DNA from 3 places in the Sulfurovum xiamenensis genome. Region 3 is predicted to be linked to each of the others. Evidence: riboswitches for the same ligand, from Rfam matches in the RefSeq annotation. Region 3 holds a riboswitch; each other region holds the start of a gene.
The links. A riboswitch is a leader RNA that binds a small molecule or an ion and turns the genes downstream of it on or off. The one in region 3 is predicted to bind cyclic di-GMP.
Positions count from the first base shown of each region.

Region 1: linked by a shared signal. The riboswitch ahead of PF327_RS09540 (PAS domain-containing protein) and the one ahead of PF327_RS02370 (S8 family peptidase) in region 3 are both predicted to bind cyclic di-GMP.
Region 2: linked by a shared signal. The riboswitch ahead of PF327_RS03425 (DUF4382 domain-containing protein) and the one ahead of PF327_RS02370 (S8 family peptidase) in region 3 are both predicted to bind cyclic di-GMP.

Region 1 is NZ_JAQIBC010000008.1:28,445-40,809, reverse strand. Features, by position in the region: gene PF327_RS09550 (tRNA dihydrouridine synthase) at 1-231, shown strand, start outside; gene PF327_RS09545 (sulfite exporter TauE/SafE family protein) at 347-1,087, shown strand; cyclic di-GMP riboswitch class I at 1,338-1,415, shown strand; gene PF327_RS09540 (PAS domain-containing protein) at 1,506-2,024, shown strand; gene PF327_RS09535 (hypothetical protein) at 2,039-2,428, shown strand; gene PF327_RS09530 (SixA phosphatase family protein) at 2,521-3,057, shown strand; gene PF327_RS09525 (GAF domain-containing protein) at 3,079-4,671, shown strand; gene uvrA (excinuclease ABC subunit UvrA) at 4,766-7,594, shown strand; gene polA (DNA polymerase I) at 7,591-10,281, shown strand; gene PF327_RS09510 (formylglycine-generating enzyme family protein) at 10,286-11,005, shown strand; gene PF327_RS09505 (cytochrome c biogenesis protein) at 11,120-12,365, shown strand, end outside.
Region 2 is NZ_JAQIBC010000002.1:56,368-63,859, reverse strand. Features, by position in the region: gene PF327_RS03425 (DUF4382 domain-containing protein) at 144-1,064, opposite strand; cyclic di-GMP riboswitch class I at 1,113-1,192, opposite strand; cyclic di-GMP riboswitch class I at 1,269-1,346, opposite strand; gene PF327_RS03420 (sensor domain-containing protein) at 1,460-3,721, opposite strand; gene PF327_RS03415 (DNA polymerase Y family protein) at 3,772-5,040, opposite strand; gene PF327_RS03410 (hypothetical protein) at 5,334-7,492, shown strand, end outside.
Region 3 is NZ_JAQIBC010000001.1:444,119-456,483, reverse strand. Features, by position in the region: gene PF327_RS02370 (S8 family peptidase) at 51-1,190, opposite strand; cyclic di-GMP riboswitch class I at 1,369-1,447, opposite strand; cyclic di-GMP riboswitch class I at 1,518-1,597, opposite strand; gene PF327_RS02365 (PqqD family protein) at 1,842-2,120, shown strand; gene rsmG (16S rRNA (guanine(527)-N(7))-methyltransferase RsmG) at 2,117-2,707, shown strand; gene PF327_RS02355 (PP0621 family protein) at 2,704-2,916, shown strand; gene PF327_RS02350 (hypothetical protein) at 2,935-3,321, shown strand; gene PF327_RS02345 (rhomboid family intramembrane serine protease) at 3,302-3,991, shown strand; gene PF327_RS02340 (hypothetical protein) at 4,029-4,496, shown strand; gene PF327_RS02335 (hypothetical protein) at 4,499-4,726, opposite strand; gene PF327_RS02330 (aminodeoxychorismate synthase component I) at 4,829-5,803, opposite strand; gene PF327_RS02325 (aspartate carbamoyltransferase catalytic subunit) at 5,872-6,750, opposite strand; gene PF327_RS02320 (class I SAM-dependent methyltransferase) at 6,869-7,654, opposite strand; gene bioD (dethiobiotin synthase) at 7,726-8,376, opposite strand; gene PF327_RS02310 (ATP-dependent Clp protease adaptor ClpS) at 8,433-8,732, shown strand; gene clpA (ATP-dependent Clp protease ATP-binding subunit ClpA) at 8,734-10,923, shown strand; gene aat (leucyl/phenylalanyl-tRNA--protein transferase) at 10,959-11,696, shown strand; gene PF327_RS02295 (transaldolase) at 11,686-12,365, shown strand, end outside.

The DNA of each region.
Region 1 (12,365 bases), on a different contig from region 3:
CCCACTTCCGAACTCATCAAAGAGGTCGTTTTAGAACATTTTGACCAAATGATCAAACATTATGATAAGTATGGAGCGATCATTTTTAGAAAAAACCTTCATTCCTACTCAAAAGCGGGTTATCAAGGTGCTTCTGCATTTAGAAATGATGTGAATCGTATAGAAGATCCAGAAGAGATGAGAGCAGTGATAGAAGCATTTTTTTCTCAGCCTTTTTTGCATGAAGTTTGATAGAGACTCAAACATCTGTCTATGTCGTTACTATACTATACGCTAAGTATAGCGAGATTAGTGTAAACATGATGAAAAATGTTATACTTCCAACTTAATTTTTGGAGCAGAGGAAATGATGATAGAACTTATATTCGTCGGTATTTTTATCGGTACGATGTCAGGCTTTTTTGGTATAGGTGGAGGAATGATCCTTGTACCTATACTTTTAGTGCTTGGTTTTGATACTAAAGATGCCATCGGTATCTCCATCATTCAAATGGTCTTTAGCTCTATTTACGGCTCATTTCTTAACTTCAGAAAAGGTTCTTTGATCATCGGTGAGGGGATCTTTGTCGGATTTGGAGGCTTTATAGGTGGATACATCGGCGGGTATGTCACACACTATATCTCAGATATCATCCTGCAGTTTCTCTTTCTTGGGCTGTTAATATTTGCTCTGTTCCGACTTTTTTTCTCACAGCATCATGAGGATGATGGAAAGAGTAAAACATTGAATAAAGCCTTGCTTTTTAGTATTGGTCTTGGCATTGGGATATTTTCCATTACACTGGGTATCGGGGGGTCTATTATACTCACACCTCTTCTAGTAGGAGTATTGCATTACCCTATAAAAAAAGCGGTCAGTGCAGGGTTGTTCTTTGTAGTCTTCTCTTCGGTAGCCGGGATGATAAGCCGATTGAGCAGCGGGACGATAGACTTTAACAATGGTTTGATGGTCGCTGTAGCTTCACTGATCGGTGTAGCTATGGGTATCTGGCTTAAAGATCATGTGACTTCGAAACATCATAAGATGGCACTTTTAGCACTTTATATGTTCGCATTGATCATTTTGATAAAAAAAATGTGGTTCTGAGTCGTATCTTTTATATAATTGATGACATAAAGGGTCCATTTAATCGCTATTTATCATTAAAAATCCTCCTCCTAATATCTACTTTAAAGACGCTTTAAATCGCACGTTAAATCATCAATATAATTCATGATTATCCTCAAATATTTTCAATAATATTAATTATAATAAAATCACTCAATTTATCATAAATACTGCAATTATTAAGTATTTGAAAAGATAGGTAGCTATATACTTCGCGCTCATATACCTTCATTGAAAAAGCTAAACCTATTGTGAGATAGGGGCAGAAAGCCATGGGTCTTATTTTTGAGATCGCCAGGTTACCATAGATTCTTACTATTCTTTTTCATTCAGTTATATTGTTTTCAACCTCTGTGCCGATAAAGGTCAGCATTATATTTTTACAAGGAGTTATCTTATGAGCATGAAACCAATAGATCTAGAACACGAAGTTAAAAGTGTTGATATTGTTGTTTCAAAAGGAGATGCAGAAGGTAATATCACCTATGCAAATCCGATATTTTTTAAATTAGCAGGCTATACACAAGCAGAACTTTTAGACAAACCGCATTCAATTGTACGTCACCCGGATATGCCAAAAATTATTTTCAAATATTTATGGGATAGTCTCAAAGCAGGGAATGATGTCAAAGCATTTGTGAAAAATCTCTCTAAAGATGGAGGGTTTTATTGGGTATTCGCACATATAAAAGTTGCTACAAACCCAGATAAATCATTCAGAAATTATGTTTCAACCAGAAGAGGGATGTCCGCATCTGCAAGATCTGTGATCGAACCTTTATATAAAGAGTTGCTTGCTGCAGAAGAGAACGGTGGCATGGATGCATCTTTGGCACTCTTAGAAGCATTTTTAAAAGATCATGACGGAAGCTTAGCTACATTCAACGAAACCATGCAAAAAATTCAAAACAGTTAATAGAAGGATAGACAATGATCGAATTTGACCAATCAATGAAAAAATTACGTTCTGTAAACGGATATTTAGGATCTGCAGTATTGAACTTTTCTGGTGAAACACTTTATATGGATGAAGAGAACACAAGTGTAGATATCGCATATTCAGCAAGTATCTTTAATGATGCATTTAGAATGATCTCTGAATCTTCTTTGGACGTGGGGTTTGCTGATGCCTCTTTGGTAGAGTCTAGAACGGAAGATGGACATGTTTTCCTTATCAATAGTTCTGGAGATGCAGGCGGAGACAATTTTTCCAAACTTACAACGTTTGCCATTTTTAGGGATGACGGGAATGTAGCCCTTGGAAAAATGATTATGGAGAAGACTGTACAAAGCATGTCTAAAGCCATGAATGAGCTGTAAGCTCATTTATGGTCTACCGCATCCTAATATGAAATCAAGTCTAAAAAGGTTTAGGTTTGGTTTTGTATTAAAATAGAGCATAGGAGTGGAGCATCAAAACATTATATCTTATACGGCATGCAAAATCAGACTGGAGTGATGGGTCGCTTAGTGACTTTGAGAGAGGATTGAAAAAAAAAGGTCATAAAGACCTTGATACGATCAGTTCATATATGTCTCTTCAGAGGTTGAAACCGGATCTTATTTTATCTAGTTTAGCACTCAGAGCACAGACTACGGCGGATCAACTAGGTAAAAAGATCGGTTATGAAGGTAGGATCCATTATATGGAGGAACTTTATAATTCGCGTCCTGAAACGCTAATGAATATATTGACCCTTCAAGATGACAGCTATGAAACGATATTTTTAGTGGGACATAACCCGGAGTTGACTGAATTCGCAAATTTTTTGATAGAGACAAATTTCTCTAAACTCCCTACGTTGGGGGTATTGGCAATCAATCTAAATATAGACTCGTGGAATGATATCAGTGAAAAGTGCGGTGAAATAGATTTTTTCATACAACCTAAACAGTTTAAGTACTATATGCCAAAACAGATACGCACAACACTGCCTCAAGAGAAATGAATATAGAGAATAAGGAAGAGAATGCAAGGTGATTTAAAGTCGAATTTTAAAACGATGGCTAACACTTTAAATAAATATGTTGAGTCAAAAGATTTAAACTATATAGAACAAATAGAAAAGCAATTTGAGTCACTTTTCAATGCCGAGGTTGTAAAGCTTTGGGCATATGATGATAAGAATGAAATGCTGCACTTAATTGAAAGTGGCGATCAAGAAGCTGTTTCTTTAGTACCAAGTCTAACAAAACAAGCCATCACTGGTAAGTCTTCTGTGATTTCGAATCATAGTACCAGTGATAAGTATTATACTCCTGAAATAGATAATCCCCTAGAGTTAAAAGTAAAAGCTTTAATGATCTTCCCTATTATAAAGGGTAAGCGGGTCATAGGGGTATTACGTATATGGAGAGGCTTAAAGCAAAAAAAGATCTTTACCAGAAAAGATGAATCTATACTGAAATCATTTATGCCACTATTGACGAAATTGGTAGTGTGCGAAAAGATGGAAAAAGAAGAGATCATCGCATTTACAGATGACACTAAAGAGAATAAAGTTGTTTCTGATACTAAGCCTGTCGTAGCTCCAGAGACGAAAGATATACCAAGTAAAGTGAGCGATGAATTTACAGCACTGGAAAAGAAATTTGATGAGACTTTGGAAGAACTGGAGTTCTATAGAAAAAACGAAGCTGTATACAAAACCAAAATAGACAAATCTCAAAGTGAGCTAAAGAAATCAGAAGAAAAATGTAAGCAAATAGAAACATCTGCATTAGAACTTTCTTCTGAGATACAAGCCTATCAATCACAGATAAAAGAGTTAACCACACAACTCGAGATACTCAAAGAAGATCATGAACATTTAAAGCATGAGCTTAAGGAAGCTAATAAGAGTAATAATGTTCAAAACATCAAAGAAGAAAAATTAAAGAGGTCTTTGATAGAGAATAAGAGATTAGGAAAGCTCGATCAAAATATCGAATTTATACTTGAGGAAGTGCACCATCTTTTCGAAAAAAATGAGTATGCATATATGTTGTTTGAGCTATTGGTTTTTTCAATTGCCTCCCGAAAAGGTATGGAAGACTTGGAGGAAACATTAAGAAAAACAAAGTTGGTACCCGACATGCTAGAAGGGTATTATTTTAATGGAAACCTTAAGGTCCATAATGAAAAATGTATGATTCAAGATTTTGTGAAGAGCATAGAAAAGTATAAACATAACATTTTCCCGGAGATGATGGATTTTAATATTGTCGTAGAGAATGAGATTCCTGCATCTTTAGTATTTGATGCACCTAAAATACAGAGTATATTTCTACACCTTCTAATGGATCTTTATCAGTTTGCTGAACATAGCAAACCGGTAAATATACATTTTGCCTATAAAAATAAATTTCTAACTATTGAGATTGGCAGTACTGTGTACCAAAAAAACAGTTTGTTCAAATCCGTGTTAAAACAAATGAAGTTAACCGGAAATGAAAAAGGGAGACATGGCTTGCAATTAAGTATAAAGTTAATCAAAAGACTGAAAGGTGAAATAGAATCTGTGTATGAAGATGAATATTATAAATTTGTCTTTTCTGTTCCTGCTCAAGTGATAAAGATCTGATATTATCCATAGACTTTATGGGTATCAATGATACTTTGTTGTAAAATAACTTTTTTAATAGCCATCTATTAGGTGAAGTCAAACAGGGATAATTATGAAGAAAGATATGATACACGTTTACGGTGCAAAAGAAAATAATTTAAAAAATATAAATCTGAGCATCCCTAAAAACCAACTGGTAGTCGTTACCGGAATTTCGGGAAGTGGTAAGTCTACTTTGGCCTTTTCCACTTTGTATGCGGAAGGTCAAAGACGTTATATAGAGTCACTCTCTTCGTATGCACGGCAGTTTTTGGGGCGTGTAGGAAAACCTGATGTCGATAAAATAGAGGGGTTGACCCCTGCTATTGCGATAGACCAGAAGACCACCTCTAAAAACCCGCGTTCCACTGTGGGAACGATCACTGAGATCTATGATTACTTGAGATTGTTGTTTTCACGTGTCGGTGAACAGCATTGTCATGAGTGCGGAAAGCCTATCTCTTCGATGTCCGCTTCTGATATTATAGAAGAGGTGCTAAAACTGCCTGATGGGGCAAAACTCATGATCATGGCCCCGCTGGTCAAAGAGAAAAAAGGTACCTTTGCAGACATGCTGGAGTCTCTTCGCCACAAAGGATATGTCCGTGCGATGATCGATGGGGTGATGGTGCGTCTTGATGATGAGATAGAACTTTCCAAAACAAAAAAACACACCATCAAAGTGGTGATAGACAGAGTCGTTGTCAAAGAAGAGAGCCGTGACCGTATAGGACAGGATGTGGAAAAAGCACTCAAAGAGAGTTACGGCGAGATGGAGATCGAAGTACTCAATTATGAAGAGTTGGAACTTGATAGACAGCATATCCATTACTCTGAACACTTGGCCTGCTTTGACTGTAAACTGAGCTTCGAACCTTTGGAACCGGTAAGCTTCTCTTTCAACTCACCTAAGGGTGCCTGTCCGACCTGTGATGGCCTTGGGATCCGTTATGCGATAGATCTGAAGAAGGTCATAGACCAGGAACTCAGTATAGACAAGGGTGCTGTCAAGATCATGTACGGGTTTAATAAGAGTTATTACACCAAATTCCTCAATGCTTTCTGTGAACAAAATGAGATAGACATCCAACTCCCTTATGGTGAACTTGAAGCACACCAGCAAAAGGCCATCCTTTACGGAAATGGGAGTACGGTAGATTTCGTATGGAAACGGCATAAGCTCAAACGTGAATGGCCCGGAGTCGTGAAGTTCGCACATGACATGTTCAAAGAGGAGAAAGACCTTTCTGAATATATGACTGAAAAGGTGTGTGACAAGTGTCATGGGCATAGACTCAGACCCCGTTCTTTAGCGGTGAAGATAGAGGGGAAAAATATCGCAGATATCATTGATATGCCTATCGAAAAATCGTATGCCTATTTCGCAGATGAAAAGAGTTTTTCCCACTTGAATGAGCAGCAGAAGATGATAGCAGAATCCATACTTAAAGAGTTGTATGAAAGACTCTATTTCCTACATGATGTGGGGCTGGGCTACATTACTTTGAGCCGTGATGCAAGAAGTATCTCAGGGGGAGAAGCACAGCGTATACGTATCGCTTCCCAGATAGGTTCCGGACTGACGGGAGTGATGTATGTACTGGATGAGCCGAGCATTGGACTGCATGAACGTGATACGATGAAGCTCATACGTACACTTAACTCTTTGCGTGACAAAGGGAATTCCGTGATCGTAGTGGAACATGATAAAGAGACCATACTTGCAGCCGATTACATTATAGATATCGGTCCTGGAGCAGGTGAGTTTGGTGGAGAAGTAGTATTTGCCGGTGATGCAAAGAAATTGGCTAAAGCCAAGACCCTGACAGCAGACTATATGTATGGCAAGAAAGTTATCTCTTACACGCATGACAAGCCCCAAAATGAGTGGATAGAGATCAAAAATGTGACGATCAACAATATCGAAAAACTTGATGCGAAGATCCCTTTGGAGAATTTTGTGTGTGTTACAGGTGTCAGTGGAAGCGGTAAAAGTTCATTGATCCTTCAAACGCTGCTTCCTGTGGCAAGAGAGATACTGAACCATGCAAAAAAGGTGAATAAAGTCGATGGTGTAGAGATCACAGGACTGGACAAACTTGATAAGGTCATCTATCTGGACCAAAGCCCGATAGGGAGAACACCGCGTTCCAACCCTGCAACCTATACCGGTATTATGGATGAGATACGTAAACTCTTTGCGCAAACCAAAGAGGCAGAACTTCGCGGCTACAAGATAGGCCGCTTTTCATTTAACGTGAAAGGTGGACGCTGTGAGAAGTGCCAGGGAGATGGACAGATCAAGATCGAGATGCACTTCTTGCCGGATGTCTTGGTAAAGTGTGATGCCTGTGACGGTACACGCTACAATGCACAGACTCGAGAAGTGTTGTATAAAGGAAAGTCTATCTCCGATGTACTTGGTATGAGTGTAGGTGAAGCACTGGAATTCTTCAAAGCGATCCCGGCTATTGCGGTCAAGCTGAAGACATTGACAGATGTTGGACTGGATTATATCACCCTGGGACAAAATGCTACCACACTTTCAGGGGGAGAGGCGCAGCGTATCAAGCTGAGTAAAGAGCTAAGCCGTAAAGATACAGGCCAAACCCTTTATGTGTTGGATGAACCGACTACGGGACTTCACTTTGCTGATGTGGACAGACTTACAGGTGTATTACACCATTTGGTCGAATTGGGTAATTCAGTGGTCGTCATCGAACATAATCTGGATATGATCAAAAATGCAGATTACATTATAGATATGGGACCTGAAGGTGGAAATAAAGGCGGACTTGTCATTGCTACAGGTTCACCGGAAGAGATAGCAAAAGAGTATAAAAAAACAGGGTCTTATACCGGTGAGTATTTGGCCAAAGAATTGGAAGGAAAAACAGTATGAAAACGATCACGATCATAGACACATTCGGATTTTTCTTTCGTTCCTATTTTGCACTTCCTCCTCTACGTAATTCGGAAGGTTTCCCGACAGGGTTGTTAACCGGATTTGCCAATCTTGTGGACTCTTTACACCGTGACCACAGTACCGATTACCTGGTTTTTGCTCTGGATGCAAAAGGCAGAACTTTCCGTAATGATCTCTATCCGGAGTACAAGGCCCATCGTGAAGCAGCACCGGATGATCTGATCAAACAGCTTCCTGTAGCTATAGAGTGGATAGAACAAATGGGGTTTGCCAATCTGTCAAGAGAAGGGTTTGAAGCAGATGATGTGATCACGACAGTCACCAAATTTGCCAGAGAAAAAGGTTTAAAAGTACGTATTGTCTCGCATGATAAAGATCTCTACCAAATGATCGATGATGGCGTTGTGGTCATGTATGACTCTGTAAAAAAGCAAGAAGTAGATGAACAGGCATGTGTGGATAAATTTGGTGTACATCCTAAAGACTTCATCAATTTTCAAGCCATACTCGGAGACAGTTCAGACAATATCCCCGGTGTAAAAGGGATAGGAAAAGTCGGTGCAGCAAAATTGATCAACCAGTATCACACACTTGAAGCGATATATGAAGATATCGAAAACTGTGGTACACCGCGTATACAGAACCTACTTTTAGAGAGTAAAGAGAATGCTTTCTTGTCCCGTGAACTGGTGACTATGAGATCAGATGTCTTCAAAGATTTAGATGTGGAAAGTTTTGTCTTTGAAGACAAGAACTACCTCTCGTGCCTACTTGAAGAGTTTGAGAAATATGAGATGAAGCAAGCCATTAAAAAAGCAAAAGTAGGGCTTGACGAGACAGATTGTCCGGTAGTGGAAAAACCAAAGAGCGCAGCACTCAGTTTTGAAGCGATCACGTTAGACAGTAAAGAGAAGTTAAACAGTGTGATAGAGAGTATAGAGAAAGATGCGATCGTCGCTTTTGATACAGAAACCACTGGACTGGATACCAAAACAGCAAACCTGGTAGGGTTCAGCTTCTGTTTCGATGCACAAAGATCCTACTATGTACCTGTGGGGCATAATTACCTGGGTGTAGAAGCACAGGTAAGCCTGGATGATGCGATCAGTGCACTCAAAAAGCTCATGACATTCCAGGTCGTGGGACAAAATCTCAAATTTGACTTTTCATTACTCTATAACCAGTTTAACATGGAACCGATCATACCTTATGCCGATACGATGATCATGGCGTGGCTTTCAAACCCGGGAAGTAAAGTGGGGCTTGACACACTGGCCAAGACCTTTTTCAAATATGAGATGAAACCTTTTAAAGAGATGGTAAAGAAAGGAGAGGATTTTTCAGCAGTAGCCATAGAGGATGCCACTTTTTATGCAGCTGAAGATGCCTGGATGACCTATTTGCTCTATGGTGTGATTAAAAAGAAAATGGAACTCTCTTCTTTGACACATCTTCTGAAGGAAGCTAAAAATGTAGAGTACCCGTTTATCAATGTACTGATACGTATGGAAAACCTGGGTATTAAGATCGATCCTTCCAAACTGGAAGCACTACAAAAAACGCTTAGTGAAGATCTGGCTACTTTGACTTCGGAGATCTATGAACTCAGCGGTTCTGAGTTTAACATCAAATCTACACAACAGTTAGGTGTCGTACTCTTTCAGCAGTTGGGACTCAAAGGCGGTAAGAAAACCAAAACAGGATACAGTACCAATGAAGCAGTCTTAAGTGCATTGGTAGGTGAGCATCCTATTATTGAGAAGATCCTTGAGTACCGTGAATACCAGAAGATACTCTCTACCTATGTAGAGCCTTTGTTGAAATTGGCAAAGGCAGATGAAGCATCCCGTATCTATACTTCTTTCGTGCAAACGGGTACAGCGACGGGACGTTTGAGTTCACGTGATCCTAACCTGCAGAACATCCCTGTGCGTTCAGCACTCGGGCGTTCGGTAAGAGAAGCTTTTGTGGCTAAAGAGGGGTATAAACTGGTCAGTATCGACTACTCCCAGATAGAACTTCGACTGCTTGCACACTTTTCCAAAGATGCCGCTTTAATGGATGCCTTCAATCAGGGAGCGGATATTCACCTGGCGACCGCTATCAAACTCTTTGGAGAAGAGGAAGCCAAAGAAAAACGTAACTTGGCAAAATCGGTGAACTTTGGGCTTCTTTACGGTATGGGACCGAAAAAACTCTCTGAAGATGTGGGCATAGCACAAGCAGAAGCCAAGGAGATCATCAAGAACTATTTTGCATCATTCCCCACAGTGAAAAGCTTTCTTGAAGGGATCCAGGAACGTGTCAAGTTAGACGGTTATGTGGAAACCATACTGAAAAGAAGACGTATCTTTGACTATGAAAATGCCAACGGTATGCAAAAAGCAGCCTACATGCGTGAATCGGTCAACACCGTTTTCCAAGGAAGTGCCGCTGACCTTATCAAACTCTCTATGAATCAAATAGATACGATTATACGAGAAGAGAATCTGGATGCCTTTATGCTTTTACAGATACACGATGAACTCATTTTTGAAGTCAAAGAAGAGAAAGTAGAGGAAATCTCCAAACGTTTTGTGCATACGATGGAGAATATCTTGGAGTTGGATGTGCCATTGGAGTGTTCAGTTAGTGTAGGCGACAGCTGGGGAGAGTTAAAGTAACATGATGCAATCCTATTTTGATGAGAATTTTGTACAGTTGCCCCGAGGCTCTTTTCTTATGGGTTCTGATGACGTACTTGCCAAAGAGAGAGAAAAACCTGTACATGAAGTACATATCAACTATGATATTGCGATGGCTAAGCGACAGGTGACCGTGGAAGAGTATATGCTCTTTGCACAGGCTACAGGCGCAGAAGTACCTGAAGAGAGGCATGAACATCTTGGTTTGGATGTACCTGTAAGACGTGTGCGTTATCATGATGCCAAGGCGTATTGTGCATGGAAAACACAAAGAGATGGTGTGACCTACCGTCTTCCTACCGAAGCAGAATGGGAATATGCTTGCCGGGCAGGAAGTACCGGAAATTATTGTTTTGGCGATGATGAGAAGGAATTTGGTGACTATGCCTGGTATGCGGAGAACGCTGAAGGTGTGACCCATGATGTAGGTACAAAAAAACCCAATGCATGGGGATTGTACGATATGCACGGAAATGTATGGGAATGGTGTGCAGACTGGTACAGTGAAAATTATGAAAACACACCTACAGACGGTTCAGCCTATAAAATACCCAATGAGAAGGGCAGGGTTCTGCGTGGCGGTTCCTGGAACGGAAGTGCTGAGAACAGCCGCTGTTCTTCACGCATCAATTTGGGTTCTGGCGGGCGAAACTATTTTATAGGATTTCGTGTAGTGATAGAATTACAGAGTGAGGGTTCTTAGGTAACAGTTCCCTTCTATTGTCCCTACAATAGGCGTGAAATTTTGAGGATTAACGTTTGGTTAGTAAACATCCGTTATAATCTTCTACTCAATCGTATAAGGGGATATTAAGAGATGAAGTATATTTTTTCCATGAAAATGGCTGTGTTTATGTTGTTTGCTTTTGGTGCACTGATCGGTACGGCAACATTTATTGAAAATGATTACGGTACGCAAACTGCAAGAGCACTTATTTACAAGACACAATGGTTTGAAGTGTTTCTGGGCTATTTCATCGCTCTCCTGACCTACAATATGATCAAATATAAAAGCTACAAAACCAAACCTGCTGTTTTTCTTTTCCACTTCTCTTTCCTTGTTATTGCACTAGGTGCAGTTGTCACACGTTACATCGGCTATGAAGGTATCATGCATATACGAGAAGGTGAATCAAGCCATACCATGGTTTCAGATGCTAAGGTACTACAAATCCATGCTACAGAGGGTCAGAAGAGTGCTACGCTTGAAAAAGAGCTTTACTTCTCAACGATGACGGGCAATATGTTAACCGAGAGTCTTATAGTTGGAGATAAAAAAGTCAAAGTAGAATTGCTAAAGTATATGCCAACAGCCCAAGAAAAAGCGATACCGTCTGAAAACGGAAAAAAACTCTTAGAATTGAAGATCTCCACAGGCAAAAAAGGTGAGATCTACTATATAGCCAAAGGTGAAAGAAAAGACTTTGGCGGTTTTTATCTGGGATATGATATCGAACCTACGACCGATAAACCGACTTTCCTTATTAAGGAAGATGGTACAGGGTATAAAGTAGAATTCCCTTTTGTACTGCAAACACTCAATATGAACGATAGAAGCTCAGGTGAATTAAAAGCAGGAGAAAATGAGTTCAAGAACAGAATGTTGTATAGATTTGGATCCAATGCGATCGTTTTGAAAGATGTACATGAAAAAGCGATTGTGAAGTTGGAGTCTCACGATCTTAAAACCCAGAAAGGTCAAGCAGAGTATATACAATGGAAAGTCAGTGTAGGGGACGAAAGCAAGATCATTACCACACGCCCATATCAGGGTCAAATGGGGAAAATAAAGCAGATGGATCTCAATGGTGTGCACATCGATATGCGTGTCGGGGCAAAACTGATCGACCTGCCGTTTTCCATCAAACTTGAAAACTTTGAACTGGAACGTTATCCGGGTTCTATGACACCTGCATCATACTCCAGTGACGTCGTACTGATAGACAAAGAACAGAATATCAATATGCCGTATAAGATCTATATGAACCACGTGCTTGATCATAGAAACTACCGTTTCTTCCAGTCTTCCTATGACCAGGATGAAAAAGGTACCGTACTTTCTG
Region 2 (7,492 bases), on a different contig from region 3:
TATTTAAAATATCTCTTTAACGTATAAAACATGCTTATTATATAAGATAAATGATTAAATAGCTCTTTGAGCGTGAAGAAGAATCATAGGCTAAGATTTATTTATTGAGTTTCCCCACTTCTAATAAGTGAGGAATATGTGGCCTAAGGCAGTGTAGTTGATATTGTTTCGTCCGTAATGTCCTGGTTTGTTGTTTCACCTGGCAATACAACGATATCATCAAAGTATCCTAAGATGTCTTTAAAAGTACCATTAACATCCTGTGAAGTAACTACAAGATCATATGTACCTATAGTAAGCCATGGTAATGTATAGCTTCCGTCAGTAGCATCTGTACTTAAAATTGCTTTTCCAAAATTATTGGTTGCATTTGATTCATTAGAATCCCAGCTTCCATCTTCGTAAGCATAGACAATTACTGATGAAACATTTTCATCTAAATTCAATGTCATTGTACCATTGATCTCACCTACTTCTATATTATCAATAATCTTGATAGTAGGATTTAACTTATAGGTAACATTTACATTCTTCTTAACATTACCGGTCACAGTCACAGATTTTCTTACATCGAAATCAGCTGTAACATTCACTGTACCACCGGCTGGTATCGTAAATCCTCCGATTGCTTTGTAGCCTGTTTGATCACCGCTTGGAACTTCTAAGGGTTGCATGCCACCAACAACCAGATCAACATAACACTCATTTGTATTGAGTACAAAACGTACATGATCTATCTCTCCTGCGGGTAACTCAACTTTATTTAATAGTGTCGTGTTTCCGTCTTGCAGATCGAGTAAATTAATGGTTCTTGATTCATTTAGGTCCACATCTTGCCAACCATCACTGCTATCTGCATATTGGTAACGCAGTGCATCAAAAGTTACATACACACCTTTTACATTTTTATCATCAGTAGGTGCATCTGTTAGACGCAGAGCAACTGTACCTGTACTAGCGGTACTAGCAGAACTGTCAGTAGTTATACCACCTCCACATCCAGAGATAAGTGTCATCAGTGTGAACGATACTATCATACCGATCAGAGCATGAAATTTTTTCATAAATATCCTTAGTGTAATTGAATGTTGCACAAAAGAAGTAAGATTCATTTTGGCAGCCTGGCGATCTTAATATTTTAAGACCCATAGCTTTCCGTCCTTGCTTCACAACAAGTTTGGCACAACAAAATAAATTGAATTAAATAATATTTGCAATTAAAACAGGTAGGAAAAAGGCAGAATCATACATCATACACACATATGGTATTTGGCAACCTGGCGATCTTAAAGTTAAGACCCATGGCTTTCCGTCCTTGCTTCACAACAAGTTTGGCACAACAAACAATATTTAAAAAGTCTCTTTACGATAAACAAAAGCATTATATAGAATCAAAAATTAGATACATCTTTAATGACATAAATATGAAAGGGAGATAAAAACATAAGAATTTATGTAACTATGTTAAAAAACGTTCACTAAACTCTTCTGCATCAATGGCTTTGCAAAAATGGTATCCTTGATACCTAAGTTTTGGATCTAACTCTCTCAGCAGCTCTTGTTGCTGTTCATTTTCAATACCTTCTATAACGATGTTATAGTCAAATTGTCTTCCTATACCCAAAATACTTGAAACAAGATGTACCTCTTTAGCGCTGGTTTCGATATTTTTTATGAATTCCTTATCTATCTTCAATGTATGGAAAGAAAGCTTCTTCAAATAAGATAAAGAAGAGTAGCCTGTACCAAAATCATCGATGGCACATCTTACTCCCTGTCTCCGTAATTCAGTGATGACATCTTCTGTATAATCAAAATTATCAATCAGTGATCGTTCTGTGATCTCTATCATAATGTCATTAGTCTCCAGTCCATACTCTTTTAACTTTTTGAGAAATTCTCTAGCAAAATCATTTTCTACAAATTGCTGTGCATTGACATTCATTGAAATATACTCAAGATTCCATCTATTCTCTTTTTTCCAGTGAGATATATGCTGACATATAGTATCAAGAACCCACCATGTAATCTGTGAAATCAGACCTGCTTTCATAGCCAATGGTATAAAATCCTGTGGTGAGAGAGACCCTCTTGTCGGATGTTCCCAACGTACAAGTGCCTCCGCAGAACTCACGATATTACCATCTATGGAAACAACCGGTTGATAAAAGAGACCCAACTGATTATTTTTGACTGCATATATCAGATCATGCTGAAGTATAAATAGCTCTTTTTGTTGTTTGTCCAAAGAGGAATCATAATAGGCGATATGTCCATTATCAATCTTTGCTTGATACATTGAAAGGTCAGCATGTCTTATGATCTCTACGATATCCTTATAACCAGGATCCATAAGCACGATACCAATACTTGATTTAATATGTAAATGCATCTCTTTTATAATAAATGGTTCTAAGAAAAGATCCTGTATCTCTCTAGAAAACTCTTCAGCTTCTTGATTTGCCATATTTTTATCTTCTGATACATGTGGAATGATAATGATAAATTCATCTCCCCCTAATCTGCTTACCATACAATCTTTTCCTAAAAGATTGGTCAAACGTTTAGAAACAGCAAGAAGAACATCATCTCCAACTTGATGTCCCAAAGAGTCATTAATGCTTTTAAACTGATTGAGATCAAGATAAAAAAGTATGGAAAAATATGTTTGATGTTTTGGACTCGTTACAAGGTTCTCCATATAGATTCTAAAACCTCTACGATTTAACAAACCTGTAAGTACATCATGCTGCACCATATATTCAAGATCTATTAAGGCGGTATGTTCTTTCGTTTTATCCTCTATCATACCTACGCCACCCAAAATATTATTATCCAGATCGGTAAAAGAAAACACTTTGGCATCGATCCAAAAAGACTTATTCTTTAGAGATACATAGGGACCTTCATAAGACTCTGTTCCCTCTATAATGGCATTTTCTAATACTTTTACTATATCTCTATCCGGAAGGAGATGAAGATCCATACCTCTGATCTCATCTGTTTCATACTCAAAGAGTTTCTTTAACTGTTCATTGCACTCCAGTACCTTGAGGTCTTTATCATAGGTAAAGATACCAAGAGGTGCATTTTTAAACAAACTGTTTAAGAGCATATGCTCAGATTGCAACGTATTAAAAGCATTTTTCTGTTTATACATATTATAGATATTGGTCGCTTGTGCAAGAAAATACAAGATCAATGAAATTGTAAGTATGATATGCAAAGGTGTATCATAAAGAAATGCCATTGAATAGATAAGAGGCAATAAAAGAATAGCTGAATACATGATGTTGAGTCGTGCATCTGCCGATAAAGAGACTGTAGAACCTAAAGACAAGCCTAAAAGTACTGCAACGATATAAAGTTGATAATAGGGATCCACCTGATGTATAAAAATAAAACCTAATGTTGAGAAAACAAGTGCGGTTAATATTGCATCAAAGATAAATTTCTTGTACCATAATGCCATGGAGTATTTTTTAGGGTTTTGTTTAAACATATACGCAGAATAAAGTCTATATCCCGTTAAGAGCATCAGACTCAGTGCCCATACCAGGATACTTCCATGAAGTACTGGGTATAAAGCTATAATTACTAAAATAGCTAACAGAACAACAACCAAGAGTGCTCTAGTTGAAAGTGTATAGAGTGCGATGATCACAGAGTCATCAACCGTTTGAAGCTCTTTTATTGTCGAGAACAGTCTTTTTAAATTCATACAGCATTGTAGCATGAAACACTAACAACTTAAATATATTTGATACTATTTTAGAATTCATTTCCTGTTTTGATGATATCTAGTCCAAAACGTGTTCTTAACGCATGTATATTTTGATGTAACTGTTTTTCTTTACTGTCCTCATAAAAATCTATCAGTGAAAGTGTCTTCAGGTTAAGTGAAGCAAAATTTGAAACGTTCAACGTCAGTTTTATGGCCCCTTTATTGGGCTGGACCATCTCTTCATACATCTCTGAAAGCATGGACTTAAAGAGTGTTTCAGAGAAGACTCTGTCCACAGTCAGTGTCTTTTTTGCTTTGCCACCATACTCATACCCTATCTTCAGATAATAGCTTGTAGGATTCACCTCCATAGCCATCACCATATAGATGATATGCCTTGCCATGATCATAATACGTCTCTTGATCTCATCACGGTCATGTATGGCATCAAACGTACGGCTGATCCCTATGGACTTCCTCTCCCCTCTGCTGCTGATACCTTCATTGTCTGTTCCTGTGACACGTCTATAAAGTTGAATACCGGGTTTTTTCCATGATTCAAAAAGTGTTTTATGCCGTTTTATATCGCCCAGTGTAGAGATATAATGTGATTCAAGCCTCTTTTGAAATCCTTTTCCTATACCCGGAAACTCTTTGATAGGAATCTTTTCTATATAGCTATCTATATCCTTCACTTCGTACACACCGTAAGGCTTGGCAGATTCTGTTGCCAGTTTAGCGATCCATTTTGCTTTGGCAATACCTATAGAAACAGGAATATCAAAATACTCAAGTATCTTTGACTGCAACTCTTGAGCGAAAACATACACCTCTTCATCTCTCTTCCATCCGCTGACATCTCCGAAAAACTCATCGATGCTATACTGCTCTACTTGGGGTATATGTGCAGAGATAAATGCATGTATCTTATGAGAAAGCTTATGATAAAGCGGATAGTTCGAAGGCACGACCGTTAACTGAGGACAAAGCTGTAAAGCCTGGGCAATGGGCATGGCTGTCTTCACCCCACATGATCTAGCTTCATAACTAGCAGTGGTCACGATGCCCCGTATCTTTTTTCTTCCCTCTATCTCATCTACAAAATAAGACTCGAATGTTTTCTTTTTATCACTGTAGAATACAGGAGTCACAAAGGCCCCTGAATTATCATTCATAAGCTTGATATAGGTGCGTTTCTTGTTAAATATCTCAAGGTTGCTACGGGATCCTACACACATAGGTATACCTTTAAGCCTATGGTCTACAGAACGTTCTGCAGAAGCAAAAAAACTGTCTATATCGATATGCAAAAACAAAAGTTGTCCTCCATAAAATATCTATCTCCATTATATCGATCTTCAAAATCCATCCTCAAATATATGACATATTGTCATACTTGATCTTTATACTGATAAAAGCAATGTAAGAATTTGACTTCTTCAAAATAATTTATCATAAGATAAAGTTTTATTTAACACTTACTTAACACTTATAGTTTAAAATTAAAATGGATTGTTTTATATCAATTCATAGGGGGAGATATTAGTATTCTAATATCTAATGGTGGACACTCAGTGTCTTAATAAACATTAGACTAAAAGGAAGAAGAATGAAGTTAAATGTTAAATCATTAATGCTCGTGCTGGGTACAGGCATTGTGTTTTCATTAAGCGGATGTGGTGGTGGTAGCAGCACATCCACGGTAACAACTATTACGGACAGTGATCCTGCTCCAGGTGAGTTAGGGTATCAGATAGTCACAGATCAGAATATTACCTATGTGGACTATACTGGTGGTACACGTGTATCACCTCTATCAGCTGCAGCTGCTGAATATCATACTGGTGTAGATTTTAATCATACTCTATTTGACAGTGCCGATAAAAAGTGTCAGAACTGTCACAATGAGTTGTACGATACATGGAAAGGTTCCATGCATGGAAAATCATGGACGGATCCTATTTTCCAAAGTAAGTTTCAGGATTTCTTACGTACTCATTTAGCAAAAATTGGTGAGACAAAAGATATATTATATGAACAAGCCTCTGTTGGAATTGGGACTAAAAATATGTTTAGTGGTGCAGCCCAAACCTGTATCAAGTGTCATGCTCCAAGTGCTTACTATGCTGGCGATGTACAGGTAACTGTTACAGAATTGCAAGATGCCACTGATATAAATAATTCAGAATTACTTGCATTGAAAAGTACACATGAAGTGAATGATGCGAATGGAGAGATTGCTGTAATCGCTGCAAACAGTCACCAAAATGTGGTCTATAAAGCTACATTCCAGATCGGACATGAGGCAAACCGTGAAGGTATTAACTGTGCGTTCTGTCATAGTATAGAGACACCTCGTTTGATGCAATCAGGAGATACATACACATTAGCAAATACTATGAGAGTAGGACCACATGGACCGATTAAAGCTGATGTTGGGGATATACTCAGTTATAGTACTGATGCAACTAATCCGGATATGAACAAGTTCTTTAGACTCTGGGGACCTGAGAAACCAAAAGATTATACTGCATTAGGTGATGCAACAGATACCACCAATAGAGCGAAAGATGGACGTTACTCTATGGCAAGAAAAGATATCAATGGTACGGATGGAAAAGTACACTTTACGGGTGGACCGTTCTATGGACCGTTTGGTGTCACAGGTATCTCCAATGAGAATGAAACTGATGAGACAAACAGATCAGCCTATATTAATCCAAACTTTGCCGATGCACATTTGAACCCTGCATTCAGTGGTGATGGTTCAGAGTTTAATCACTTTGCAGATCATGGAAAAGCGTTATGTCTCTCTTGTCACCAAAGAAGTGCGGGTGCAGCAGTACCAGGTGGAGAAGATGGTGCTGGAAAATTTATGGAATTATGTTCTACATGGAATGCAGTCACAACAGGTGGTGATAACAATATGGATGACACGATGAGCTCTCCAAAATGTCAAAAGTGTCATATGGAGAAGATCGAAGGTACGGTACTTCACCAATGGGCACGACCTGACAAGCTGTTCACCCTTGCAGATAACCCTGCCTTAACACCACACTTTGACCCGGCAGATCCGGAAAACCTAAGGGATGAAAGTCCGGTAGTTGGTAAATGGTTGAATTCACATGGATTCCTGGGTGCTTCAAAGACAGGTGGAGACAAAGTTGCAGCAGTTGCAAAAATAAAAAGTGGTTTTGATGCAAGTGTTAATGCTTGGCAAGTGGGAGATATTTTGATCGTTTCAACAACATTATCAAATAAAACAGGTCATATGTTTCCAGGAGCACATCCTATGAGAAGAGTGCTTACACGTCTCATTGTTACAGATGCAGAAGGGAATAGACTCACACCAACATCTACAAGTGGTATATCCACATTCACAGATGCTACTAATACATTAGCAACACTTACAGGTAAAACACTGGATAACTCACAAGATCCAACTGTCACAGTAATGGAAAACGGAAGTGCAAACCTTGACTTCCCAGGAAAAGTAGCTGATCTTGACGGTAGTGCTATTGCTTCTCAAAACTTTGCAAGTTATGAGACAGGTAAGGTAACTATTTCAGCTACAGATGGAACTGTAAAAAATCAAACAGTTACTGATGGTAAAACCACAGGAACAGTGTTTAATGCAGCGATCGTAGATGCTTCAGACACGACGAACTTTACACGTATCTACGGACATGAAACAGGTAAAAAATATGACCTAGATAGTGATCCTAATACAGATCCTGTATTTGTAGTGCGTCCTGGATTTGACTCTAA
Region 3 (12,365 bases):
ATTTTATACAAATGTTGAAAAGAAAATACTTCTCAACACTTGTAATATATCTATTGGATCGCTAGATCCGCACGAATGAGACCTGCTCCCTGTTCTATAGTAGGTAATCCCAAATCTTCAGCTGTATTTTTCAGTTTTACCTTGACTTCACTTGGTGTCAGTGTTCCATCTGTAGCGAGCAACAATGCAACTGCTCCTGTAACATGAGGTGCTGCCATACTGGTTCCACTCATCGTTGTATATAATCCATCGATTGCAGTAGAATTAATTCCTACGCCAGGTGCAGCAAGATCGATCTCTGCACCTCTTGCTGAACTTGCAGCCAGCTGATCTGCCAAGTCGACGGATGAGACAGCGATTGTTTCAGGATATTTTGCCGGGTAGAGAATAGCACCACCGGTATTTCCAGCAGCTGCGACCTGTACAATACCTGCATTATGGACAGCGATGAATGCATCGTGATATGCCTGGTTTGTAGCAAGAGAACCAAAGCTCATATTGATCACTTGCATATTATTGTCGATACACCATTGCATCCCGTCAACAATATCAGACAAAAATCCTTCGTTCTTACGGTCAAGAACTTTGACAGGATAAAGATTTACCTGTGGACCCACACCGACAACACCTATAGCATTATTCACTGCCCCGATGATACCTGTGACATGTGTCCCGTGGCCATGATCGTCTGCAGCGCTTTTTCTTGAACTGATGGCATTATAGTTTCCTTTGATATTGTCGATCAGGTCCAAGTGATCGAGATTAGCTCCGGTATCGAGGATGGCAACATTGACCATAGTACCGTTGGAGTCTCCCCAGGCGATATCTGCTTCGATCCTGTCAATGCCCCACGGAAGCTCTTGCAGTGGTTGTTCTCCTCCACCCGGAGCAGTTCCATGCACTATAATATCCTCATCGATACGTACGATTTCTGCACCTAAATGCTCTTCAAGTGCACTTTGTGCCTGCTCCGGAAGATAGACTGCCATACCGTTGATGATCTTCAGCGGTTTGATGGGTATCGCACCGGTTTTTTTTATTAAGTCTACTTGCGCAGCTTTATTCGAGAAACTTTTTTGGAAAACGATGATTTTACGTGGTGTTTCTCCAGGTGATGCAAACATTGCCGAGGTAAAAGTCAATATAGACAAAAGGATGGCATAAAGGTTAAAGAATTTATTGTTTCGCATATTATATCTCCTATAATAATAAATTATTTTCAACATCAAATTATAGTTTTACTATCATTTCTATTTGATTTGGCGGGGAATCATAACAAATGAATGTAAAGAAAGTCTAAAAATGTATAACTTTCTCCCAAAAAACAATAATCATATTTTATGTTCTGTTAAAAATAATATAATTTATTTAGGCAACCTGGCGATCTTATAGTATAAGACCCATGGCTTTCCGTCCTTGCTTCACAACAAGTTTGGCACACCAAAATAATATTGAATTAAATAAAATTTGATAGAGATAAAATAAAGGATAAGTAAGAGGGAATACATAGATATGTATTTGGTAACCTGGCGATCTTTACAGTGTAAGACCCATTGCTGTCCGTCCTTGCTTCACAACCAGTTTGGCACAACAAAATAATATTTAAAAAGAGCTAGTTTTTATATAAACATTACAAATTATTGTATATTTCCGATTAAATGACTCTTAAAATCTTAAATTATATTTATGATATACATGAATCTAGCATTATTTTTTATGAGAAATCATCTAAATGTGGAAAGTTCAATACAAAAAGCTAAATTTTAACCTATCTATGTGAGTACACTTATACTCCTATACTCAAATAAATGCTATAATTTATCAAAAATAAGAGAAATAACATGAACCTCAATCAAACAGTGATATTTGTAGAGACGGTTTTCGCACAAAAAGTCGACGGTGAAATGGTACTTTTGGATATGGAGAGTGAAAACTACTTCGGGTTGGATGAAGTAGGTACGGCTATTTGGCAGGCGATGCAGGAGTATGGAACTCTGCAAGAGGTGTTTAATGCTATGTTGGAACAGTACGATGTGGAAGAAGAAGTATTGGAAAAAGATCTTTCTGATTTTGTGAATAAGCTACTAGTGAGTGGGTTGATAGAGGTAACACCAAATTGAATCTGTCACAACACTTAGATAAAGAAGGGATCCTACTGTCAAGTGAGATCATCGTAAAGCTAGAGCGTTTTGCTTCACTTTTGAATGAATGGAACCAGATCCATAATCTTACGGGAGCTAAAAGCGTCGATGCCATCTATGTGAATATCGTGGATTCACTCTACCCTTTGACTTTTATCAAAAAACCAAAAACACTGTTAGATGTAGGAACTGGTGCAGGATTTCCTGGGCTTGTACTTGCGATAGCACAGCCCGATACCAAGGTAGTACTTTCCGAGCCTCTTAAGAAGCGTGTCTCTTTTTTAAAGTATGCTGCCATAGACCTGGGACTTTCTAATGTCACTGTAGAAGCCAAGCGGGTTGAAAGCGTGGAGCATGATGCGTTTGATATGATCAGTTCTCGTGCAGTGACCAATACAAAACTGCTTTTAGATCTGACCTCTAAGGTCAGTGATACACACACTGAGTATCTCTTTTATAAAGGGTCACGTGTATTTGATGAGATAGAAGATGTACAACATCAGCTAAGATATGATATAGTACAAAAAAATCAACGAAATTACCTCTATATAAAGACTGAAGAATGATCTTAAAACTACTTATTTTTGCTATTGCCGCTGTGCTTATCTACAAGTTTTTTGGCGGAAAACTTCCGACATTTGGGAAAAGCCCACATGATAAAAAGTTGGATGATGATACACTTGTGGAATGTGCAACATGCCATACCTATGTGACAGTGAAAGAGAGTATCATTGTAAGCGGTAAGTATTACTGTTCTCCAGAATGTACACCATAAAACTATAAAGGAATACACATGATCATTATTGGACACCCATGGATAAAAAGTAATCGTTTTTTTAAAGTTTTTTCTATCAAAGGTATTGAGAAGAGTCAGGCTGATGATATCATTTTACTGGAACCTTTAGTTGACTCTCATACCTATGCTGTACATTGTCAAGAAAACAATGTACCTTTTGCAGTCGTAGCCAATAATTTGGAAGATGCACTGTTTGCGAATGCTTTAGGGGCAAAATATATTATCTGTGAAGAAGATGATGCATTGATGATCCAGCCTATAGCGAATGAGTATCTTTTTGATACCCGTATTCTTGTGCTCATTCATAGTGAAAAAGAGATCAGCAAGATTGCCAGAGGTGGTGTGGATGGCGTGATCTTCGCAGATGCTATCTATGAAGGGTGATATCCAACGTTACAGACTTACCTATATACTGCTGGCATCCAGTAGCGTAGTCTATCTTTTCTCTGCACTATTAAGCCAGAGTCTGAGTGATATGGATATGCAGGTGCTTGTAGATATGGGTGCACTGTTTGGTCCATTGACTGTGCTTAAAGGTGAGTGGTGGAGGCTGTTGACTGCCATGTTCCTGCATGGCGGTATGACCCATCTTCTGATGAATATGTTCTCTTTGTATCTTGTAGGCCGTGGTGCAGAGATGTATTTTGATACAAAGTCATACCTAAGCATCTACTTCTTCTCTGGGATCATTGGTGGACTTGTCTCTTTGTATATACACCCCGTCTCTGTAGGTGTGGGTGCATCTGGTGCGATCTTTGGTGTTTTTGGTGCATTGGCAGGATTTTTTCTGGCACATAGAGAAAAGATAGCTTCACATACCAAAGCATTTATGAAAGACTTTAGTATCATCATCGCGATCAACCTTGTGATAGGATTTTCTATCCCTTCCATAGATGTGAGTGCACATATCGGAGGACTGATCGTAGGATTTATAGGTGGTTTTGTACTTTCAAAAGATCCAAAATGGATATGGGTTTATAGTAGTACCATGGTACTACTCATCTTAGCTATTATTTCTTATCTTCCAGATCACTATGCACAGATACTCTTTTAAATTCCTCATCCTTTTTCTTTTTTTAGCAGGGTGTGCAGTGACTGTCCCTACAGTATCACAAAACAAGATCAGAGAACTCTCACTGCTTTTTCAGTCAATGGACAGCACTATCCCACAAAGTGAAGCGATACAGCTCTCCAAAGATATTTTTCATAAAACTAGACAACTGACAGAAGCGTTTGAAATGACCTATCCTCCACAGTTTCACAATTTTTTAGTGACTGTGGGTGTACGTGAAAAAGGACTTTGTTACCATTGGAGTGATGCTTTGTATCTCTATTTATCCAAGAAGCACTATCCTGATTTTGAGTTTCATTTAGTAGGTGCAAATGTGGGAGAATACTTTTTTGAACATAATGCCCTGGTGGTGGTAGACAAAGGCGGAAAAATCAAAGAGGGGATCATCATAGATCCGTGGAGAGAGTCAGGAGAACTCTATTTCTCCAAAGTAGAGGATGACCCGGACTATGTATGGATACACAGACCCACAAGGGGATGTCCTTAATTTTATTCGGGTAGAGGCTCAGGTTCCATTCCTGCTTCACGCAACTCGGCCTCTTCTGCAGCGATAGCTTCTTTTTGTGCTTCGGAAAGTTCTTTTTTAGGCTCTTGTACTTTTTGCTTTTCTTGGATGACCTCTGTTTGGGTACCATTGGTTTCATTTTCGTCTGCTATGGCACTATTTTGAAGCAGTAAAAAAAGCGAGAAAAGAATGTTTGAAAAAACTTTAGACATGATACACCTTTCAACAATTTTAGAAAACAGTGTACAAAATTTTGGGAAAAATTGCAACAACGTTGAAACGTTTAAGTGAGTAGCATAGAGTTGTATTTTCTTTTACTCTAAGGGCAAATAGATTTTATCTATCAGTTCGTCATATTCACTTTTGGCATCAGAATCTATAGTGATCCCTCCACCGCTTTTGTAGAAAAGCTTTTCATTTTCTTTTTCAATGAAACGTATCATTACGCCAGACCGTAAGGATTTACCATCAAAAACACCAAAGACACCTGTATAGAATCCTCTCTCAAAATTCTCTACATGATTGATGATATTGACCGTACTCTTTTTAGGTGTCCCGGAGATTGAACCTGCGGGAAGTAACTGGCTGAGAAGCGTACCCAAATGATCTCTCCAGTTATCAGGAAGCACTGCTGTGATCTTGGAACTGATCTGCAGGAGTTCTTTTTCCCCCGCTTTGATCTTTTCGACATATCGGAACTTCTCTACTTTGACGTCTGAACCGATGATACCCAGGTCATTACGCATAAGATCGACGATCATCACATGTTCTGCCATCTCTTTGTTATCGGACAAAATGGTTTCTTTTGCATTTGGCAGATGGGCATCTATAGTTCCTTTCATAGGATAGGTGGCTATGATATTCTCTTCTATCTCTACAAAACGTTCCGGAGAAAAGCAGATAAATTCATCTTTAAAATAGAGTTTGAACTTAGCTCTGGCATAGGTGAATATCTCCTTAAGGGTGAAAGAGCTCTCTATAGGTGTTCTGAATGTGAGGTTAAGCAGATAGGTATTGCCAGAACGTATCTCTTCGAGTACGCTATCGAGCGCTTTTTTGTACGTGATGAAATCCACAGGAGATCTGGAGAACGTGAATGTTTCGGTACGTTTCTGTACAGGGTAGTTACGCCAATCTTCCAGTTTATAAAAAATGTCATCATCCAGCTCATTAAGGGATTTGGCGAAGATCCTTTCACTGTCAAAAGAGATGATAAAAAGAAAAGGGGTACGTTGTTTAGCAAGGGTGTTGATCCGTTCAAAACCATTGTCTTTATTAAGCCATGTCATAAAGAGCTCCCTCGCTATCATTAAATAAGTAAATATAAAACCTTGAGAATAAAAAAAGTAGGAATCTGTTATGAATCCAATAAAAGAAGTTTTAAGATAGCCATACGCATATAGACTCCATTTTTAACCTGTTCAAGTACCTTACATCGTTCATCTTTAAGCATTGCATCAGAGATATCTATGTTTCTCATGACCGGACCGGGATGCAGTACCAGTATATCTCTATCTCCTAAACGCTCGTGGTTGATACAGTAGTGTTGTGCATATTCCTGATAATCATCAAAGATAGGAGAAGCATGACGTTCCAGTTGCGCTCGAAGAGACATAATGACATCCACTTTGTCTATGACATCTTCAAGTGTTTCATATTGAGGCAGGTCGCTCTTGGGCATAAAAGGTTTGGGGGCAATCAAAATGACCTTCATTCCCATACGTGTAAGCAGACGGATACCCGAGCTTGCCACGCGTGAGCTTATTATATCACCTACAATGGCAATGGTCTTCCCCTGTATGTCACCATTAAAATGTTCGACCATGGTAAAGAGATCAAGGAGTGCCTGGGTCGGATGTGCATAGTTGCCTGCACCAGCATTAATGACAGAAGTCATCTGCATGTCAGCTAAGATCCCCGGTGCATCATTTTCAGAGTGACGGATGATGACCCCGTCTGGTTCCATGGCACAAAGGTTTGCAAAGGTGTCTTCGAGAGATTCCCCTTTTTTAGTAGAACTTTTACCCGGATCAAGGTGCACGACAGCAGCACCTAGTCTTTTGGCCGCGACTTCAAAAGAACTGCGTGTACGTGTTGAAGCTTCAAAGAAAAGGGTAATAAGCAGTTTGTCTCTAAGCAGTTGGGAAGGACGTTGGGCTTTAAAGGCTTTGGCATCATGAAGTAGTTGTTGTATTTGTGTATCAGATAGGGTGGTGGTATCTACCAAATGTTGCATTTTGATCCTTTTTAGTTTTTGTATTATATCCGATTGATGGTAAAATATATTTATAAAAATATGGGTCTTTAAAAATTTTTAGGGCATAAATGATTGCGCATATTGAAATATATTCAAATTATTTTTTAAGAAATATGCGATGTAGTAAGACATTATTTTTCATTCTTTGATTATTTGCTTTAAACATTAATCGATCAGAAATAACATTATGTGATCCTTTTAAAGCATGGTACTGTGATGCAACATCAGTATCTTCAAAAAGATAATCAGCAAAATCTATGGCAAAAATTCCATTTGATTTTAGATAGAAATTTAATTGTGTGATCTGTGTATTAAATTTGTTAAAAGGGTATATATGACTACTATCATAGGTACTTGCATGTCTATTTTGTGTTCTTTGTAAAACAGCTAAAGCGAAAATGATATCAAATGGTCCATTGTTTTGGATGGTTTCATCAATTTTGTACGAGAAAATAATTTTAGGGTCATTATTTTTAGATATAGCTTTTTGAATATTGTGTTTATTAATATCAACACCGATAATCAATGCATTTGGAAAGTATTGTCTAAGTGTATATACTTCTTCGCCTGTTGAACAACCAAAGGAAAGTATTTTGATATTTTTTTTGTTTCCTATTAACTCCTTAGTTTTATAAAAAATATCTGGATATCTGTTGTATGTTGTATAGTTTGATATCTGATGAACATACTCTCCTTTAAAATATTTTAATAAAATAAGTGACCGATACTCCGCACTAAACAAAAATCGGTAGGGAATACTTGTAACTTTCCATAGAATAAATGTACTGTAATAAAGAGACTTATGGAGTATATTCTTTGATGTTTTAAAGGATGTAATCTTTGTTTTCAGTAAAGATAAGTAAGTATGTAGTGATGCTAACATTATTAGCGTATCCCTCGCAATGTTAGTATATGTATTGTGCTACGATCATAAAGCATTAGATTTTTATTAATCTATTTTTTATCAACTATAAGTGTTGTATATCGTTCTAACTGATCCTGAACACTCCACCAGTCAGGGAAGACTGCATCATAAAAAGGCTGTGTGACTTCAGCAAAACTCTCTTTGTCCTCAAAGAGGTTTACACACCAGTCAAACTCCAGATCATAGGTTCGAAGTGCACTCATAGAGAGGAGTGTATCGTTGATACATCCCAGTTTGCTCGGGGTGACCAGAAGAACTTTTGCATTGAGATCTTTAGCCAAGTTTATCATCATATACTCTTTTGTCACGGGGACCATAAGGCCACCCGCACCCTCAACCAGAAGGATGTCACAGAGTTGCCTTAGCTCATTGTACTTCTCCATGATCCTGTTTAGGTCAATGATCTGTTCTGTATCCGCACAAAAAGGGGCTGCGGGGAGGGGAAAAGTATACGCAGTGATATCTTCCGGAGTAAGATCAAGGAAATTCTTGTTTACCTTTTGGCAAACTTTTAAGAGTAAACTGGCATCAGCAGGTAGGGTATTTACACCTGTTTCGATAGGTTTGAATACACCCACAGATAAACCTTTGGAAGCAAAAGCTTCAACGAGTTGAACCGTGGTATGTGTTTTGCCAATATTCGTGCCTGTGGCGGTGATGAAAAGTGATTGCACTTGCATTTCTCCATTTTTTTTGTATAATAGTATAGAATAATTTATGAGGATTTTAACATAAGATGCCAAAGTTTGAAGAAGAGTTAGAGCTAGATTTAGAGTTACACGAACCACAAATGTTCAAAGTGTTACTGCACAATGATGATTATACGAGTATGGATTTTGTTGTGGAAGTCCTGATGGGGATCTTCCATAAGACACATACACAGGCAGAACAGATCATGTTGCAGATACATGAAAAAGATAAAGCTATATGTGGTGTATATAGCTTTGAGATAGCACAAACTAAAGCACAGCAGGTCAAGCAAAAGGCCAAAGAAAATGAGTTCCCATTACTCGCAACCATTGAAGAGGATAGTTAATATGATTAGTATTGCACTGAATGATGTATTTAAGGCAGCGGTAGGATATGCTAAAGAGAACAGACATGAATATTTAACCGTAGAACATGTATTCTTGTCGATAGTAAAAAGTCCAGCGGGTCAAGAGATACTCTCTATACTTGATGCAGATCTTAAGAGATTGGAGACAGGTATCACCGAGCATATTGCAAAGACCATCCCTTCGCTGAAAGAAGCGGTAGAACCATTTGAGACTGTAGCGCTCTCACGTGCTATCAATGATATGATGACACATATCCACAGTGCAGGTAGGACAGAGGCCAGTATCGGTGATATGATAGCAGCAATCTTTATGCAGGAACACTCCTATGCGGTGTACCTGATGAAAAAAGAGGGTATAGCCCGTGTAGATATACTTGAGGTGATCTCACATCGTTATGATAAAGTCAAAGATGGTACAGGAGAGAAGAAAGAGGGAGAGACTCTTTTAGAACAGTTTACCGTAGAGCTTGTAGCCTTGGCCAAAACAGGCAAAATAGACCCGGTGGTAGGTCGCGTAGACGAGATAGAACGTGTGATGCAAACGCTCTGTAGACGTAAGAAGAACAACCCTCTGCTTGTGGGTGAGCCAGGCGTAGGTAAAACGGCTATTGCTGAAGGTTTGGCGCTGAAGATCTCTGAAGGAGATGTGCCGGAGATTCTTAAAAACTCAAAAGTGTTTGCTCTAGATATGGGTTCTTTGGTTGCAGGTACGAAATACAGAGGTGATTTTGAAAAACGTCTCAAAGGTATCATTAAGGAACTTACTGTAGAGAAAGATGCCATTTTATTTATCGATGAGATCCATACGATGGTAGGAGCAGGTGCAACAAGCGGCGGAAGCATGGATGCATCCAATTTACTTAAACCTGCACTTGCACGTGGTGACCTGAAGTGTATCGGGGCAACGACCTATGCAGAGTTTAGAAACTTTTTTGACAAAGACAAGGCACTCAGTCGTAGGTTTGCAAAAGTGGATGTGGAAGAGCCAAGTCTTGAAGATACAATGACGATCTTGCAGGGTATCAAACATAAATATGAGGATTACCATAAGATCACATTCACGGATGAGGCACTACAATCAGCTATCGACCTTTCTGTAAAGTATCTGCATGACAGGTTCCTGCCTGACAAAGCGATGGATATCATCGATGAGGTGGGTGCGCACTTTATGCTTAGAGGAGAAGAGGGTGTCACAGTCAAACCTAAAGATATTGAGGAGAGTGTCGCGAAGATCATGAAGCTTCCTTCAACGGTGATAGGTACGGATGATACGAAGAAACTTAAATCACTTCAGAAAGATCTGGCTTCTCATATCATCGGACAAGATGAAGCGATCACTGCATTGACAACGGCGATCAAACGTTCCTATGCAGGGCTCAATGCACCCAATAGACCTATAGGAAGTTTTCTGTTCGTAGGTCCTACAGGAGTCGGTAAGACAGAACTTGCGACACAGCTTGCAAAAACGATGCATGTGCATTTTGAACGATTGGATATGAGTGAGTACATGGAAGCACATAGTATCAGCCGTTTGGTTGGTGCACCTCCAGGATATGTAGGGTATGAGCAGGGAGGATTGTTGACCGAGATGATCAAAAAACACCCGCATACGGTTTTATTGCTTGATGAGATTGAAAAAGCACACCCTGATATCATGAATATTCTACTTCAGGTGATGGATGGTGCGAAGTTGACAGATAACAATGGTGTGGTCTCTGATTTTAAAAATGTGATACTCATTATGACCTCGAACATCGGTACTAAAGAAGCAAATGTCATGGGATTCAATAAAGATACGTCGATCAAAACAGACAAAGCACTGGCAGCGTTTTTCTCTCCTGAATTTAGAAACCGTCTGAGTGCTACCATAGAGTTCAATCCATTAGGATTGGATGCCCTTGTCACTATCGTCGAGAAAGAGTTAGATAAACTCAACCTGCTACTTAAACCTAAAGATGTCAAAGTGACCTTAGGTAAAAAAGCCAAAGAGTATTTGGCCAAAGAGGGGTACGATGAACGTTATGGTGCTAGACACATAGCACGTGTGATAGATGCCAAGGTCAAAGAAGCACTCACCGATGAGATCCTTTTTGGGAAACTTAAAAAAGGTGGTTCAGTTAAAGTAACCTACAAGAATGAGAAATTAGATTTTTCATTTGATAGTAAATAAGTTAAATAGACTTACCAAGAGGAAGGGATAAATAGTTGGCGTCTGTGTTTGAGGAAGATGACTATTTGATCCCTCCGTTGAGTAAGGATTCTACCGCATTTCCCGATCCGCGTTTAGCTTCTGATGAAGGTCTTCTTGCCTACGGAGGAGATCTCTCTTCTGATCGATTGATAGCAGCATACAAAAAAGGGATATTCCCCTGGTACAGTCAAGGGGATCCGATACTCTGGTGGTCACCCAACCCACGTCTTCTTCTTTATCCTGAAAATTTTAAGGTACGTAAATCATTTAGAAGGGTGTTGCGATCTGGAAAATTCACGGTCACTTTTGACAAAAGATTTTCGGAAGTCATCAAACAATGTGCAACAGTCTATAGAGAAGGGCAAGAAAGCACTTGGATTGTCAGTGAGATAGAAGAAGCTTATAGTCGCCTGCATGAAGAGGGTTTTGCACATAGTGTGGAAGTCTATAAAGAGGGGAAACTGGTAGGTGGACTTTACGGCATTGCTCTGGGGAAAGCATTTTTTGGTGAGTCAATGTTCTCTTTGGTTCCTGATGCCTCCAAGGTGGCATTTAAAGCACTAAGTGATGTTTTAGGCAGTAGAGGCTATGATTTTATAGATTGTCAAATGAAAACAGATCATATGATGGGCTTGGGGGCTGAGGTGGTTGAGAGAGATATCTTTCTTGATGCACTGGAAGAGACGCTTAAAAAACCTACAGATTTTGGTTCATGGCAGCATTTTATCTGGGAGTACAAAGATGGTAAATAGAGATATAGGATTCTCTTTATGGTTAGATTTTGTAGAAAGAGATTTCCTTAAAAATGATTTTTCTGCATTGATTGAAAAAGGTATCATTAATGGTGCTACGAGTAATCCGTCTATTTTTGCTTCGGCGATTACCACTTCTCCTGCTTATAAAGAGCAGTTGGCTTCTCTTACAGGAAAAAGCCCAAAAGAGAAGTATGAAGCACTGGCGATAGAAGATATCCGTACTGCTGCACAGGCATTAAGACCTCTGTATGATGAAGGAAATGATGGGTATATCTCCATAGAGGTCGACCCTTTCCTTTCAAACGATACAGAAGGGACGGTTGCCGAAGGTAAAAGACTCTTTGAGGCTATCGGTGAGCCTAATGTGATGGTAAAAGTACCTGCCACAGAAGCAGGATATGATGCTATGACCCAACTTCTAAGTACAGGTATCTCTGTGAATGCCACACTTATCTTCTCCCCAAAACAGACCAAAAAAGCTTTGAAGGCGATGAAAAAAGGCTTGGATTGTTTTGAAAAAGATGGCGGATTGAGAGCAGAAGCAGTGATCTCTGTTTTTGTAAGCCGTTTTGACAGGCTACTCGATACTGATCTGGAAAAAGAGGGGATCGATGTTTCAAAAACAGGTATTTACAATGCTGCAAAGATTTATAATCTTATTGAATC